3 regions of the Halobacillus sp. KGW1 genome follow, and region 3 is predicted to be linked to each of the others. Evidence: predicted binding sites of a transcription regulator. Region 3 holds the regulator's gene; each other region holds the start of a gene.

Region 1 (5,664 bases), on a different contig from region 3:
ATGAGTGCATCCGCAAAGGGTTCCTCTTTGAAAACGATGCGTGGACGGATCACCTCGTCTACTATAAAAATGCCGAAAGTCCTGTGTAGGGGCGATCGGCATGAATTATCTATGGAAGCTTAATACCGCAAGCATCCTCGCCGCTCTCCTCGCACTGATCCCTCTTGAATTGATGCTGAACGTCTACCGGATCAGCCGGTTGACGGGATGGGGGTTGGACCGGACGATGCTGGTCCTTGGTGTGGCCATGGGTGTGACGGTGCTTGCCGGAACGGTTCTTCTCTACTGGTTCATGAGGAAGCGGATGGAGAGAAGGAAGGCAAATGTGTGGACGGCTCTCACTTGGATTCCCTATTTCGTGCTGTTCGCCTATCTGTTTTCGGTTTCGTTCCCGATTACGGACCCGGGGGAGGCGCCGAACCCTGGCATGGGCTTCTTCGTCATCGGCGGGCTGCTTGGCTATCCTTTTTACCTGTTGATCCTGAATGTGATCGTGCTGGTGACGGGGGAAGGCGTACAGAAGAAAGAGGGACTCCCAGATTAAGAGGGAATCTTGAGGTATGTGTAAGAATTATAGTTGGAGAGAGGGCGGCCCATGTCCCTCCGCCCTGTGCTGAAATTTCCCTTAGCTAATTACATAGTTTCTGAGTGAAAAGGAAGGACTCCCCGAATAACAGGGAGTCCTTCCTTTTTATAAAAGCGACAGTCCATAGGTCAGGACGCAGACGACGGCTAACAGGGCAAGGCTGTATTTCAGCGTCATTCGGAACAGGTTGGATTCCTGCCCAGTCTCTTTGACGGCAGCGGTCGCGATGGCGATCGACTGTGGAGAAATCAGCTTCGCCATGACGCCGCCAGCGGTATTCGCGGCAAGCAGGAGGCCGGGATCGGTCATGATCTGTCCGGCGGTGACGACCTGGAGGTTGCCGAACAGGGCGTTGTTGCTGACGACGGACCCGGTGATGAAGACGCCGAGCCAGCCGAGGACGGGGCTCACGAACGGGAAGAATCCGCCGGTCTCCGCTAAGGCGAGCCCGATGGAGGAGCTCAGTCCTGCGAAGTTCGAGACGTTGGCGAATCCCATGACGAAGCAGATCGTCAGCACAGGAAGCCACAGTTCACGGATCGTCCGTTTCAATGCCTGCATTCCTTCAGGGAACGTGATTGTCGTACTCGTCCAGCCGGTGACAAGGACGGCGGCCAGTATCGCCGTTCCGGTCGCAGCGAGCAGGTCGAGTTCGAAGACGGCAGCAAGGGCGCTCGTTTCCGGAACGATCGGTGGAGCTTGCAGGATTTCCTCGTGAAGAAAAGGAATCTGGAGGCTCCGCGTCGTTGCAGCAAGCGGTCCGCCTTTTTCAAACAGGCTTTGGAACGCAGGCAGGCTCCAGAGCGTGATCGCCGCGGTCAAAATGTAGAACGGGGACCATGCCCGGATGATGTCGCCGATCCGGTAGGTCGTGCCGGCATCGACGGCGGGAGCGCCTTCTTCGCGGTGGATGGTCTTCGGCTGCCATTTTCTCAAGAACAACGCAAGTCCGGCCATGCTGGCGAGAGCGGCGAGAATGTTCGCAAGCTCCGGTCCAAGGAAGAGGATCGTGAAGAGCTGGACGCCGGTATAAAGGCCGCTCACGACGAACAGGGCGGGCAGCGTTTCCTTGATGCCCTTGAATCCGCTCAAAAGGAAAACGAGCAGGAACGGGATGGCAAAGGAAATCAACGGCAATATGTAAGCGAGCATCCGGGACAGCTCCATCGTCTCGAGGTTCCCCATCTGGGCACCGACGATGACGGGAATTCCGATGGCGCCGAAGGCACCGGATGCGGCGTTGGCGACCAGACAGAGCGCGGCTGCTTTCAGCGGACGGAACCCTAGCTCGACGAGCAGGGCGGCACTGATTGCAATCGGTACGCCGAATCCGGCGGCTCCTTCGAGAAAGGCATTGAAGCTGAAGCCGATCAACAGGAGCTGGAGCCGCTGGTCTTCCGAGATGCTCGCGATGCTTGCGCGGATGATGGTGAACTTCCCGGTATCGACGGCGATTTTATACAGCCAGACGGCCATGATGACGATATAGCCGATCGGCCACAAACCCTTCGCTATCCCGGCAATGGCAGATGCGACCGCGTTGGAAACGGGCATATCGAAGAAAACGACCGACAGAATAATGCTGAGGGCAAGCGTCAGGAACGCCGCAAGCACGCCCTTCATTTTGAAAACCGTCAATGCGAGAAAGAAGAAAAGAATCGGGAGAGCGGCGACGAGCGCGCTCACCCATGTGTTTCCGAACGGATCGTACTGTTGTAACCACATGTCAGAAGCCTTCTTTCCTTATGGTCTCGTTGCCGCCTTGAAATGTTCGCCGAGGATTTCTTTCAGGACGCCGGCGCTGTGGTGAAGCTGATTCTGTTCGGTTTCGTTCAGGTTCAGTTCGACGACGTTGCGGATGCCGGCCCGGTTCACGACAGCAGGTACACCGATGTAGACGTCCTCCAGGCCGTATTCTCCGGCAAGCGGGGCGCTGACGGTAAGGATGCTGTTCTCATTGTTCAGGATCGCTTTCGTAATCCGCGCCAGTCCCATCGCGATGCCGTAGTAGGTCGCACCTTTTTTCTCGATGATCTGGTACGCCGCGTCACGGACGTTGAGGAAAATCTCCTCCAAGTCTTTTTTATGGTAACGGGGATCGCGTTCGACCCACTCCATCACAGGCACGCCGCCGATCGTCGCATGGCTCCAGACCGGAAGCTCGGTGTCGCCGTGTTCGCCGATGATGTTGGCGTGGACGTTCTGCGGGGTGACGTCGAAATATTCGCCCAAGAGATAACGGAACCGGCCGGAATCGAGGATCGTTCCGCTGCCGATCACGCGGTTCTGCGGCAGACCGCTGAACTTCCAGGTCGCATACGTAAGAATGTCGACCGGGTTCGTCGCAACGAGGAAGATGCCGTCAAAGCCGCTTGCCATTACATCATCGACGATTGATTGGAAGATAGCGAGATTCTTCTTCACCAAATCGAGCCGCGTCTCGCCGGGCTTCTGGTTCGCTCCGGCACAGATGCAGACGATATCGGCATCCTTACAATCCGCATACGTGCCGTACCACGTCTTCGTCGGATTCGGCGCGAACACTTTTCCGTGGTTCAAGTCCATCGCATCACCCATCGCCTTGTCTTCGTTCAAATCAATGATCACGAATTCCTCTGCAATCGCCTGGTTCAGCATCGCAAAAGCGTAACTGCTTCCGACGGATCCTGCTCCGATCAAAGCTACCCGGTTCACGTTTTCTCTTGTCATTATGGATTCCTCCCGTATGGTTGTGTTTATTTGTGAATCATTTCACAATTATAGTATGCAATAGTTTCGGAATGATGACAATGGGTATTTGTGAAGTTTTTCACAAGCGAGGGTGAGTTGTCATATTTTGGTCACAAATGAAGTAGAAGGCGGCATACTTTTATCAGCTGCGATTTGCCCATCAAAGGGGAAAGAAGCCGATGATTCCACGTTGAACCATCGGCAGGAGTTTTCTTATTCAGTTTCCACCATCAATAATATCCGACAAGAATGTGTAAATATTCGGCGGGTGCTCCGCTATCCGGTGAACGACATAGAGGTACCACTCCGTACCGTACGTCGTATAGACTTTCGTGCGTATCTTCTCTTCTCGGAGCGCGTTCAACAAGTCATGGCGGACACCATCCAGCATCTCGACCTCCACGTTCGGTTGATGGAGGAGCCTTTTCGATTTCAGCGCAAGGAGAAGGTTCTCATCATGCGTGGCGATCGACAGCGGATGATCGCGTTCGACGCAGGCAGCCGCAAATTCGATATACCGCTCATTCAGCGCTTCGGATCTTGGGATATGGATGTCTTCCGGCTCTTCGTACGCCCCTTTTACCAAGCGGATTCTGCCGGGGTATGGCAAAAGTTCCTGTAAATCGCCCGCGGAACGCTTCAATTGAAGCTGCAGGGTGATGCCCACATTGGAAAAGGATGCCGCAATCTTTTTGTACAGGGAGAGGATGGCGTCTGTCTTCTGCGATTCCTCCATACTGATCATGAGCTGGACATCGTTCTTGTCGGCTTCTTTCGCTAACCTTTCTAAATGAGTGAAGGCCATCTCGTCGGAAATCATCATTCCAATATGCGAAAGATCGAAGGATACGGTTGCTTGCAAGTCATGGCTTCCGAGGTCCTTGATCAGTACGCTGAATTCCTGTACAGCAGATTTACATGCCTCTTCGGAGGTCGTATTCTCCCCGATGAATTCTATCGAAGCTTCATGCCCGGCCTGAAAGGTCTGTTTGACGCGTGCGATGCCTTCGGGGCGGGTTTCTCCGGCTACGAAGCGCTGCGCCCCTTTGACAAGCAGAGGATACAGTTCTTTGGAGTTCTGGATATAGGCTTTTACATGCTGGTCTCTGGCGATGGATTTGAGACTTTTGGAAAAACGGATCGCTTCTGTGTGCATAGAGGAGTCCCTACTTTCTATATAAGTTATCTCTGGTCATTGGTCATGGAGAAAAATATCCCGATACTGGCCGGGCGTCAGTCCGATAAACTCCTTGAAGAAGTTGCTGAAATGACTTTGGTCGATAAAGCCTGTCTCCATGGCGGCATCGATGGGTTTTTCGCCCTGTTCCAGACGTTTCTTCGCTTCGCTGATTCGTACCGTCTGTAAATAACGATACGGCGTGATCCCGAGGGTGCGGGTAAACGAGCGCAGGAGCGAGTATTTATTCATGCCGGCGATCCGGGCCAGGTCCTCCAGATTCACCGGCTCTGCGTAGTGAGTCTCCAAGTAGCTGCAGACCTGTTGGATCTCCTGCTTCGTCGCTTTATTGTCCGTATGCTCCCGGGTGGTCGTATAATCTTCGATCAGCTGCTGAAGGAGGAAATAAAACGTTTCTTCTTTTTCAAAATCCGCGATTTCATCCATGATCATCTGATGAAGGGTATGAAGCAGCTTGGCATGGCGGCTGCCATAAGATACAGGCGACGTGAAGGAAGGGAGGTAGTCCCTGCCTGTTATCTCTTCTGCCACCTTGCGCATGACGTCAGGCTCGATGTTCAGACAACGGTAATCGAGCGTTTCGTTGTCTACCGACTCACAGGCGTGATTATCCAGCGGATTGAAAAAGATCAGGTCGCCCGTACCGATGACATACTCTTTGTTCTTACAGGACAATCGCCTCTGCCCGCTTTCGATGAACCCGATCACGTAATAGTCGTGGAAGTGATTCGGGAATTTCTGCATGATTCCTTCGAAGCGGTATGCTTCTATCTGAAGGTCCGCATCATAGTGGACCGTTCGCTCTTCTTTCATGACACCCACCGTCCTTGCTTGTTCTGTTGGTCAGTTTATCACACCCAACCTCCAGGCTCTTGCAATATATTGACTGGAAAAACATACTAATATAAAAATGTATGCAGTCGAGACAATCAGAAAACGAAGGCTCACTATCCAACTTCTATACAGCTCCCAGCCTGTTCTGAATCTTTTCTTGAGCACGAGCACATTACCTGAGTCGTTTGTTTAGATTATTTACTAAATATTGGGTAGAATCATCCTACAGAACAAGTACGTCAACCAATGGTTTTAGGAGGAGTTACCTATGGATGCACCAATCGATGAACTCATAAAAAAGATGACCCTCGAAGAA
Region 2 (5,664 bases), 160 kb from region 3:
CATGGTTGACAAGGACTGGTTCATCCTGTAAGTTTAAATCCTGACAAAGTTGATAAGGATTAAAGGTTTTAAAAAGTAAAAGGAGGTCAAAAATATGGATACATTTTTTCTTCTATTGAATATTGCCATTTTATTAGGTTTTATTTTCGTACTTATCCGTATGCAGCAAAAACACGTATCGTTCAGTAAACGCGTGTTTACAGGTTTAGGATTAGGAGTACTGCTCGGCGTGTATCTGCAGCTCGTCTTCGGAGCTGATTCCAACGTCGTTTCCCAAACATCTGATTGGTATAACATCGCAGGGCGCGGGTATGTCCGCCTCTTAATGATGATCGTCATCCCACTCGTTATGGTTTCGATCATCCAATCGATCATTAACTTGGAAAAATCTTCGGAACTCGGCAAGATTTCCTTGTGGATCATCGGGATCCTTGTAGGTACGACAGCAGTCGCAGCACTCGTCGGTATCGGAAGCTCTCTACTCTTCGGTCTGGATGCAGGCGAAATCGAAGCCGGTCAAGCCGAACAGGATCGCGGTCTTTACTTAGAAGACACGCTAACAGAAGTTGCTGACTTGAGCACGCCGCAGAAAATTTTGGAATTCCTTCCTGCGAACCCGTTCCTTGATATGACGGGAGACCGTGCAACATCTACGATTGCAGTGGTTATCTTCTCTGCTATCGTCGGGATCGCCGTCCTCGGCGTCCGTCGGAAACAGCCGGAACAGGCAGCAATCTTTATTAAAGGGATCAACGCTGTCTACGCAGTGGTCATGCGTATCGTTACCCTCGTCCTTCGTCTGACGCCGATTGGTATTCTCGGTCTTATGGCAACGACCGTTGCACAGACGGACGTCGCCGGAATATTGGAATTAGGTAAATTCGTGTTAGCTTCTTACGTTGCATTAGGTGTCATGTTTGTTATCCACCTGATCTTGATCGGAGCATTCGGATTAAATCCGATGACCTATTTGAAGAAAGTCATCCCTGTACTCGGGTTCGCCTTTACTTCCCGCTCCAGTGCCGGAACGATTCCGCTTAACATCTCTGCCCAGAAGAACAGCCTCGGTGTAGATGAAGGAGTCGCCAATATGTCTGCTTCCTTCGGTGCCACGATCGGCCAGAACGGCTGTGCAGGGATTTATCCGGCCATGCTCGCTGTCATGATCGCACCGAGCGTCGGTATCGATCCACTCAGCCCCGGATTCCTGATCCAGCTGGTACTGATTGTCGCCATTAGCTCCTTCGGTGTCGCAGGTGTCGGCGGCGGGGCAACATTTGCAGCCTTGATTGTCCTTTCTTCCATGAACCTGCCGGTCGCGCTTGCCGGACTATTGATTTCCGTGGAGCCGCTGATCGACATGGGACGTACAGCACTTAACGTCAATGGATCCATGACGTCAGGGACCCTTACTTCCCGCGTATTGAAAAAACTGAACACCGAACGGTTTAACGATAAGAACGCCGTTGAAAAAGATATTGCAGTCTAACACCAAAGAAGCACGGTCCCCTATAAGGAACCGTGCTTCTTTTCTATTTACACAATAACACTCAAAAATAAAACCGCCGTGCATACAAGCCCTGCGGGTCTCTAGTTGTCTACAAACTTAAGCGTTTAAGAATCTATATGGAATTCAATACGACCTTTTCTTCCTCAAGTGTAAACTCACCTTACCTGTAACTAAGTAAAGGAGGTCCATTTCGGTAGAGGGTGGTGGGAAATGGGCAGACTTCGAAGGGCTCACCGGCCGCCCCGTGGAAAGCGTCCCATTCCCCGGAGCCCGATCTCTCCTCCACCCTTAAAATAAAACCGCAGTGCATACAAGCACTGCGGTTTTTATACTTTCCTTATTTCTTAATAAGCAAGTCCGAAAAGACCTTTGATGTGGGAAAGATAGCGGACGTTACTCGCTTCTTTCATAACAGAAGCAGGAAGTCCTTTCAGTGGTGTTGCGTTGCCACCTACAGAAGCTACCGCATCTTTACGGCCAAGACTTGCAAGCGTACCTGAGTTAACAGGGCTGAACTCTTCGAAGTCTTTCTTGTTCAAGTAAGCGTATAGGTTGTAGCCGATCAGCTCACCCATCTGCCAAGCGATTTGGGCAGTTGGCGGTTGAGGACGCTCCTCACCCGGTTTGAAGTAAACAGCGCTGTCTCCGGCAACGAATACGTCTTCGTGAGAAGTAGACTGAAGGTAGTTGTTGACCGTTGCACGGCCGCGGTTGACTTCCAAGCCTGATTCTCCGACAAGCGGATTCCCTTGGACTCCACCAGTCCATACGAATGTGTTTGTAACGATCTTCTGACCATCTTTCAATTCGACAACGTTTCCTTCTACGTTCGTGACAGGAAGGTTCGTCAGGAATTCCACGCCGCGCTTCTCAAGGCTTTCCGTTGCACGCTGGATCAAGTTGTCCGGAAGCATCGGAAGGATCTTAGGCATAGCTTCAACAAGCTTAAGCTTGATGTCAGACGGGTTCACACCGTATTTACGGGCAAGTTTCGGAGTTTCGTCAGCAAGTTCACCAACAAGCTCGACACCTGTAAGTCCGCCGCCGCCGATAAGGATCGTTGCATCAGCTTCGTCCTTCGTTTGCGCATACGTACGAATACGATCTTCTACGTGGTTACGAATACGGTTGGCTTCTTCCGCAGACTTCAATACCATGCTGTTCTCTTCCAGACCAGGAATACCGAAGTAAGCTGTCTTACTTCCAAGTGCTACAACAAGTGCATCGTAAGTAAGCTCGGAGCCATCATCCAGTTTGATTTGCTTGTTATCTACAGAGAAGGACTCTACTGTAGCGATCTTGATATCAACAGACTTATCTTTAAGCAGTTTCTCAAGTGGAAGAGCTGCTGCTTTTTCAGAGATGTTACCCGCTGCAAGACGGTGCAGTTCCGTAATGATTTGGTGAGTAGAGAATTTGTTGATCAGCGTGATGGACGCTTCTGATTCACTCATATATTTGCGGACATTTTGAGCAGCCAGCAATCCGCCGTATCCGCCGCCTAGAATGACTATGTTTTTTGACATGTTGGTTCCCCCATTTCCAGAATTTATTTGTGGTTACGTTCTGCTGAAACTTTCAAGTACGCATTAACGAAACGGAAAAGCTTCTGAGCCTGTGGATCCTTCAGCATCTTAAGAAGACCGAATAGTCCGATGACTTCGTTGCTCTTCTCTGCCTGATCCTTCGCTTCGATGGCTGTAGCAGCTACATCTTTCACAGAAGTTTTCACAGGTTCTACGATTTCAGAAAGGAATCCTGCCGTATCTTCTTTCAACACTTCATCTGTCGCAAAAGACTGCACCGTGTCATAAGAAGCTGAAAGGATCGTTACCAATTCTGTAAGCTTAGGAAGTTCTTTCACCAAAGTGGTCAAAGATTCCTGGACCTCTGGATTGGAAAGTTGATCCAACAGTTCACGTTCATCTTGAGTGACGGCTTTCTGTTCGCCTTGTTCTCTAGTCAATTCTGACATATCCACTTCTCCTTTTTTTAGCATATAGCTAATTTATAATTAGATAATTTATATCTCGTAAAATATTTTCTCCGACTATAATAGAGTAAAATATAATTATGTGAATTACAACACATACAAGCAAAATAAGTCATTTTATGTTAGAATGCTGGGTTAACAAAATGTTATAAATGTATTTTTTTTACTTTTTAGTTCTTTTCTGTACGGCTGCACCGGTTCTCCTTGTACTTCTATTCCCTGTCACGCCTCCATGCAAGCGCCCTTCTTTCCAATTGCGCAACGTATTTCTTTTTTGCGGGACTGTATCCGCTCGTGCTTTCATGAATGGCAGCCAGTTTTTCCTTGAACCGGCTGTACGCCTCCACTTCCTCCGGGTGTTGAAGCAGGTAATCTCTTAGAATTAAATGTCTGTCAATCTGGGAATTATCCTGCTGGTAGAAATGAAGGTGATGGGTTCGCTGATGGCCGCCCTTCCGGAACAGCCTTCTTCCTTCAATCCCCCATTCCCCTGCTGCTTCATATCCCTCTGCTTCCAACAACGATGCATAGCCATCGACCGTTTCTATCCTGCGTACAAGCCCCATCATATCGATGACCGGTTTAGCTTTCATGCCAGGAACGGCGGTACTCCCGAAATGCTCGATGGAGATGATCTCTTTACCGAATATCCGCGTTAACAGCCGGGCCTCTGCCTCAAATCTTGTTTGCCACTCTTTCTGATAATCGGTCAGACGCACTTTCAACGTCTTTCCCCCCTTTTTTAATATGTTCCGCAAAAAAGCCCGCATATGGATAACCACATGCGGACGTAACTGCTTTTAAGAGGACTGCTCGAATACTTTTTTCACTTTGGGAACGACTTCCGCACTTCCTTTATCAACATCCTCGATCATCATCGAAACGAGGAGATCCCGGGATTCCGTATCCCAAGCGACAAACCAACCGTTTTCTTGACCATTCTCATCTTCCAGTGACTGTTTCAACTCGGCTGTACCTGTCTTACCGGCAAGCGACAAGCCCTCTGTCACAGGTTTATGGGCAGTCCCTTCTTCATCAGCGACAACCGCACGCAGGTCTTCTTTAATGGTTGCTGCCGTCTCTTCCGATAGCACGTTCTCATGCCACGGTTCTCCTGCTCCTTCGTCTTTTATCAACGTCGGTTTCAGAAGCGTACCGTCCGTTATAAACGGCGTGTAGGTCATCGCCAGATGCAGCGTGCTCATCTGAACCTGCCCCTGCCCATAGCCGGTATCGGCAAGCAGCGGCTCCTGCTCCTTGAATGCATCAGCATTCAGAATCTGAGAGGACTCGACTGGATAAGGGAAAGGAATATCTTCTCCGAAGCCGAACGGTTCTGCCCCTTTAAGGAACGCTTCGCCTCCGATTTCCAGGATGGACCGAGCAAAATAAATATTGTCGGAGCGGACGAGTGCATCACGCAGATTCACTTGTGTATCGACGGCAGCTCCAGGAACCCGGGTGACAGAGTATCCTCCCCAGCCGTCCTGTGTGTATGTGCGATCAGAAATGGAAAGCTCTTCTGCCGGATCAATGGCTCCCGTTTCAAGACCGATTGCTGCGGTAATTGGTTTGAACGTAGATCCTGGTGAATAGGTCCGCGTGAACTTGTTCAGCAATGGACTTCCCGGTGCCTCCTGAAGCTTCTGACGCTCTTCAGCCCCCATGCCGAGTATGAATTGGTTGGGGTCATAGGCAGGTGCGCTGACCATTGCCAGCACTTCCCCTGTCGTAGGGTTGACGGCAGAAGCGGAGCCGGAGTCATCCTTCATTTGGTTATAGACATTCTTCTGGACATCGGATGAGATGGTCAACGTAACATCTTCTCCAGCTACCGGCTCTGTTTCAGCCAATACCTCTTCTTCGTTGCCTTTCTCGTCTCTGATGGCGACCTTTCCTCCCGGTGTCCCGCGCAGTCGATCTTCGAAAACAGCTTCCAGTCCTGCCTGACCGATCCTGCTCGTACTGGAGTACCCTTCGCCTTTTCTATCCTCCAGCTGCTCCGCGGTAATCGCTCCTACGTACCCCGTCAAATGAGCGGCAGCTTCTTTCAGTGGATAGACTCTTGCTCCTTCTGCCTTGAATATGAACCCTTTCGGAAGTTTTTTCAACGCCTCGATTTTCGCTTCGTCATCCGCTGCAACTGCTCCAATCGGCACGA
Region 3 (5,664 bases):
GAGAGCAGATTGCTTTTCGGCATTGTCCTGCGTGAGCTGAAGGGACTTCTCATGGTCCTGGTAGACTTCCGGATCACAGAGTAAGGCTTCATTCTCTTCCAGCTGCTGCTCGATCTGTTCAATCTCCGCTTCTATTTCAGCGATACGGCGGTTTCTCTTCCGCTCTTCCCGCTTCGCAGCTTTATCTTCCTGGAAGCTGTTCTTGGCCTGTGGCTCGTGCTTGGCGGGCTCTTTCAGGCGGCGCTCTTCGGCTTCCAGCTGCTCGAGTTCATATTCTTCCTGTTTCTTCTCCACATAGTAGTCGTAATCTCCGAGGAACAGTCTCGTTTCCTCCGGATTCATCTCGACGACCTGTGTCGCGATTTTGTTAATGAAGTATCTGTCGTGGGAGACGAACAGTAACGTTCCTGGATAGTCGACGAGTGCGGCTTCCAGCACCTCTTTACTGTCGAGGTCCAAGTGGTTGGTCGGCTCATCCAGAATCAAGAAGTTCGCTTCCTGCATCATCAGCTTGGCGAGGGAGAGACGTGCCTTCTCTCCACCGCTCAAGGCAGAGACCGGCTTCAGGACATCTTCGCCTGAGAAAAGGAAGTTTCCGAGAATGGTCCGGATATCCCTCTCATTTTTCATCGGGTAATCGTCCCATAGCTCATTCAGAACGGTCTTCGTGGAATTCAACTTATTCTGTTCCTGATCGTAGTAACCGATCTGGACGTTCGTGCCGATCAGCTTGTCTCCTTTGACGGCTTCCAAATCGCCGATGATCGTCTTAAGGAGGGTGGTCTTTCCGACCCCGTTCGGACCGACGAGGGCCACCGAATCGCCTCGGTTCAGATCAAGGGATACTTTGTCGAAAAGGTTCGTATCGCTGTCCGGATAACGGAACGCATAGTCTCTCAGTTTCAGCACATCGTTTCCGCTGCGCTTCGCCACTTGGAAGCTGAACTTCGCGGATTGGTTATCGTCTTTCGGTTTTTCCAGCCGGTCCATTTTCTCCAGCTGTTTGCGCCGGCTCTGGGCGCGCTTCGTCGTCGTCGCACGGACGATGTTCTTCTGGATGAAGTCCTCCATCCGTTTGATCTCTTCCTGCTGCTTCTCGAATCGCTTCATTTCCTGCTCGAAGTCGGCTTCTTTCTGTTTCAGGTAGTTACTGTAGTTGCCGTGATACTTCTTAGAGGATTGGAAGGCGATCTCGTAGACCGTGTTGACGATCTTATCGAGGAAGTAGCGGTCGTGGGAAACGATGACGACCGCACCTTGGTAGCCCTGCAGGTACCCTTCGAGCCAGGAGATCGTATCGATGTCCAGGTGGTTGGTCGGTTCATCGAGAATAAGCACGTCCGGCTTCTTCAACAGCAGCTTCCCGAGTGCCAGCCTCGTCTTCTGGCCGCCGCTTAAGGACGTGATCGGTGTATCCCAGTTGAAATGCTGGAAATTCAGCCCGTTCAGTACCGAGCGGATATCCGCTTCGTATTGGTATCCGCCTGCGTTCTTGAAGTATTCCTGCTTGCGGTCATAATCGGTCAATAACTGCTGGTAGCGCTCCTGATCCGAGATCAGGTCAGGGTCTGCCATGTTCGCTTCCATCGCGCGCAGCTCTTTCTCCAAGTCCTTCAGATGGAGGAAGACTTTCTCCATTTCATTCCAGATCGTTTCGTCGGACTGCAGGCCTGTGTTTTGAGCGAGATATCCGAGCGTCGTTTCCTTCGGCATGAAGATGTTTCCTTCATCATAGCTCATCTCGCCGGCCATCATCTTCAGCAGGGTCGACTTTCCTGCACCGTTTCTGCCGACAATGGCGATCCGGTCGTTCTTTTGTACTTCCAGTTTAATATTAGATAAAATCAATTCAGCGCCGAAACGCTTTTCCAATTGATTCAACTGCATGAGAATCATGTCGTTTCACCTCGATAAATCAAGTGTATATCATCGGTGAGCCTGCTAGCAACAGAAGCCCTCGCGAGATTGTGAAAACTTTAACGACTTCCCTGTGATTTTTTGTTAAAATGAAACTAGTGTTGCCGCCTGCGGCATGACCAATCACATAAAAGGGGTAGTTGGAGATGGCGGAATTCAGTCATTTTAATGAGCAGGGCCGGGCACGGATGGTCGATATATCAGAGAAAAACGATACGGTCCGGACGGCTGTTGCGAGAACGAGTGTGGAAGTGAAGGAAGAAATATACGAGAAGATTACCAACCAGACAATGGCCAAAGGGGACGTGCTCGCGGTCGCCCAAGTCGCCGGAATCATGGCAGCGAAGAAAACGTCGGATTGGATTCCGATGTGTCATCCGCTTTCCTTGAAGGGAATCGATGTATCCTTCGATTGGGAAACAGGGGAAACGAAAAAGCTGCTGATCGAGGTTTCCGTGAAGACGAAGGGAAGCACCGGGGTAGAAATGGAAGCGCTAACGGCCGCTTCTGCCACAGCATTGACGGTTTATGATATGTGTAAAGCAGTAGATAAAGGCATGGTCATCGGTCCGACTTACCTTGCAGAGAAAACCGGAGGGAAGAACGGAGATTACCGAAGAAATGACGAGTAAAGGAGCAGAGAGACGACAATGGATATAGAACAAGCGAAAATCCCTCAGGCGACAGCGAAGCGGCTTCCGTTATATTACCGTTTCCTGAACAACCTGCACAGCCAGGGGAAACTGCGGGTGTCATCGAAAGAATTGAGTGAGGCGGTCAAAGTCGATTCCGCAACCATCCGCCGTGATTTCTCCTATTTCGGAGCCCTCGGGAAGAAAGGTTATGGTTACAATGTCGAGTACCTGCTTTCCTTCTTTCGGAAGACGCTGGATCAGGACGAGACGACACGTGTCGCGCTGATTGGTGTCGGGAACCTGGGAACGGCTTTCCTTAATTACAATTTCACGAAGAACAATAATACAAAGATCGAGATTGCCTTCGATGCGAGTGAGAATCGGATCGGGAGTGAAGTCGGCGGGGTGGAGGTCCATCACATCGATGATCTGGAGAAGAAGATCGGCGATTTGAAGGTCGCGATTCTGACGGTTCCTGCCTCAGAGGCGCAGGCGATCACCGACCGTCTCGTCGAGGGCGGAATATCGGGTATCCTGAACTTCACGCCGGCCCGGATCAACGTGCCGTCTGATGTGAGGGTGCATCATATCGATCTTGCGATTGAGCTTCAAGCGCTCGTCTACTTTTTGAAGCATTATCCGTTGGATGGAAAAATAGAGGATTGAAAAAAAGATGCCGGCTCCGGCATCTTTTTTTGTTATTCTTATTCGGTTTCTTCTTTCCATTTCTTATCGATCAGCATTTTACCCGGCCACGTGTAGGCCATGATGCCGCCGTCGACCGTGATGTCCTCTCCGGTTACATAGGAGCTGTCGTCACTGGCGAGGAAAAGGGCGACGGATGCGATTTCATCCGGGCTTCCAAGTCGGCCGAGTGGAGTGATCCACTTGTTGGCATCACGGAATTCCTGTCCTTCCTTATCTTCCTTCGAACCGGCAAGGCCGTCTACAAGCGGTGTCTCAATCGTACCGGGAGCGATGGAGTTGACGCGGATGCCGTCCCGGGCGTAGTCGATTGCCATCGCACGGGTGAAGTTCGTGATTCCGCCTTTCGCCGCGTTATAGCCGGAGCGGTCGAGGTCAGCAGCTCTTCCGGACATGGAAGATGTGTTGATGATCGATCCGCCGTTATCCATCATTAATGGAAGCAGGTATTTGCTCGTCAGGAACGTTCCGCGCAGATCGACAGCGATGATCCGGTCGAAGAGATCGACAGGATATTCGTGCACTTTGCCGCCTTCTTCGTCGATCCCTGCGTTGTTGAACAGGACATCGATGTTGCCATATGTCTTCTTCAGGTAATCAGCAAATGCTGAAACGCTGTCCTCTTTCGATACGTCGAGCGTGTACGTCTCCGCCTCGCCGCCTTCGTTATGAATTTCATCCACCGTCTTCTTCACGGCATCGACATTGATGTCGGCACAGACCACCGTCGCGCCTTCCTTTGCGAATAATTTCACGGTTGCCGCTCCGATTCCTGTCGCAGAACCGGTCACGACAGCTACTTTGTTATCTAAACGTCCCATAAATGGTTCGCCTCCTTGTGTGATTCTTCTTTGTTATACCCACCTTGAAAAACGTTATAAACATAGGCGGGAGAAGGGAAGCGATTACAAAGAAAAAAAGATTCCGCTCTCGTAAATCGGTCGAGCGGCGATTAGAGTTGCAGGATGGTGGTATAGTAACTAGGTAATTAAGGAGGTAAGGTACGATGAAACGATTACCTAATAAGTGGCTCGTCGTCGTGTCTGTCCTGTTCGGAACCTTCACCGTCATTCTGAACAACAGCATGCTGAATCCGATTCTGCCACGTTTTATAGAAATATTCGATTCCAATGCCGTCTCTGTCGGATGGATTTTGACGATCTTCATGGTCGCGATGGGGATGACGATGCCGTTGACCGGCTACTTCGGCGACCGGTTCGGGAAGAAAAAGGTGTACCTGTCCGGGCTTTGTCTCTTCCTTGTCGGCTCACTGTGCGGCTTCTTCTCCTCGACGCTCTCGATGGTAATCGTCTCCCGGGCCATCCAGGGCATAGCCGGTGGTCTGATGCTGCCGATCGCCATGGCGCTCATCTTCCAGTCCTTCCCCAGGCACGAACGGGGCCTTGCTGTCGGCGTGTACGGCATCGCCGCTATGGTCGCCCCCGCAATCGGACCGACGATCGGCGGGTTTCTCATCCAATACGTCGACTGGCCTTGGCTCTTCGCCTTGAACATTCCGTTTGGCCTGACGGGACTCGTCCTCTCTTCGAAATACCTGGAGCGGACGGAAACCCATCCCGAAAAGAAATTCGACCTTGTCGGATTTCTTATTGTATCGCTCGGCATCGGAGGCCTGCTGTTTGCACTCGGAAGAGGGAGGACGCTGGATCATCTCCTGGACCCGATCAACATCGTCCTTATCGTCGTCGGACTCGCAGCCGTCGTGCTGTTCGTTTTCTACGAGAACCGACAGGACGATCCGCTGTTGAACTTGTCGGTGTTCCGGGTCCCGACTTATGCGGCGTCGATTGTCGTTACATCCGCCGCCTCGATCGGACTCTTCTCCGGGATCTTCCTGCTGCCGCTGTTGATCCAGAACGTCTACGGCTGGAGTGAAGTGATGACGGGGCTCTTATTCCTGCCGGCAGCGGCTGCGAGCGGTGTATTCATGTCGCTCGGAGGAAGAATCCTTGATAAAAAGGGGCCGCGCTATGTCGTCCCGCCGGGGCTTGCCATCATGGCGGCAGCGACGTTCGCCCTCGGCTTCCTTCACCTGTCGACACCCTACTGGCTGATCCTGTTGTTGAATACAGTCCGCGGCGTCGGGATGGGGATGGGCAATATGCCGGCGACGACGTCCGGCATGAACAGCATCCCGGATCATCTCGTCGCGCAAGGGTCCGCGATGAACAACATCATCCGCCAGATGTCGTCCTCGATAGGCATCGTCTTTTTCTCTGTCTATTATGAAGTGCGGAGGGCGCAGATCCAGGCGGCTTCCGACATCGACCTCCAGGCCGCCACGCTGCAGACGCTGAATGAAGCCTTCCTCGTCTCCGGCGTCGTCCTCGTCCTTGCCATTCCTTTCTCCTTTATACTAAAAGGAGCACAGGCCGACTCGAAGGAA

What was found. The regulator Rex, encoded in region 3, represses fermentation and respiration genes when NADH is low (regulators of the CRP and FNR family bind a similar motif). The targets are predictions, from matches to a motif close to TTGTGAAATATTTCACAA.
Region 1: a site for Rex is predicted at 3,326-3,343, ahead of AXG56_RS11585 (L-lactate dehydrogenase). Genes of this name have one in related genera too.
Region 2: a site for Rex is predicted at 3,584-3,601, ahead of AXG56_RS16660 (DUF1641 domain-containing protein). Genes of this name have one in related genera too.

Annotation. Positions count from the first base shown of each region.
Region 1 covers NZ_LSOC01000003.1:508,286-513,949, reverse strand. The annotation lists gene AXG56_RS11600 (GNAT family N-acetyltransferase) at 1-89, shown strand, start outside; gene AXG56_RS11595 (hypothetical protein) at 101-544, shown strand; gene AXG56_RS11590 (L-lactate permease) at 692-2,311, opposite strand; gene AXG56_RS11585 (L-lactate dehydrogenase) at 2,330-3,295, opposite strand; gene AXG56_RS11580 (proline dehydrogenase family protein) at 3,534-4,472, opposite strand; gene AXG56_RS11575 (AraC family transcriptional regulator) at 4,509-5,327, opposite strand; gene AXG56_RS11570 (glycoside hydrolase family 3 C-terminal domain-containing protein) at 5,617-5,664, shown strand, end outside.
Region 2 covers NZ_LSOC01000004.1:363,725-369,388, forward strand. The annotation lists gene AXG56_RS16650 (L-cystine transporter) at 95-1,489, shown strand; gene AXG56_RS16655 (NAD(P)/FAD-dependent oxidoreductase) at 1,855-3,036, opposite strand; gene AXG56_RS16660 (DUF1641 domain-containing protein) at 3,060-3,485, opposite strand; gene AXG56_RS16665 (GrpB family protein) at 3,716-4,228, opposite strand; gene AXG56_RS16670 (penicillin-binding transpeptidase domain-containing protein) at 4,304-5,664, opposite strand, start outside.
Region 3 covers NZ_LSOC01000004.1:524,516-530,179, reverse strand. The annotation lists gene AXG56_RS17355 (ABC-F family ATP-binding cassette domain-containing protein) at 1-1,896, opposite strand, end outside; gene moaC (cyclic pyranopterin monophosphate synthase MoaC) at 2,064-2,549, shown strand; gene AXG56_RS17345 (redox-sensing transcriptional repressor Rex) at 2,568-3,218, shown strand; gene AXG56_RS17340 (SDR family oxidoreductase) at 3,257-4,078, opposite strand; gene AXG56_RS17335 (MDR family MFS transporter) at 4,264-5,664, shown strand, end outside.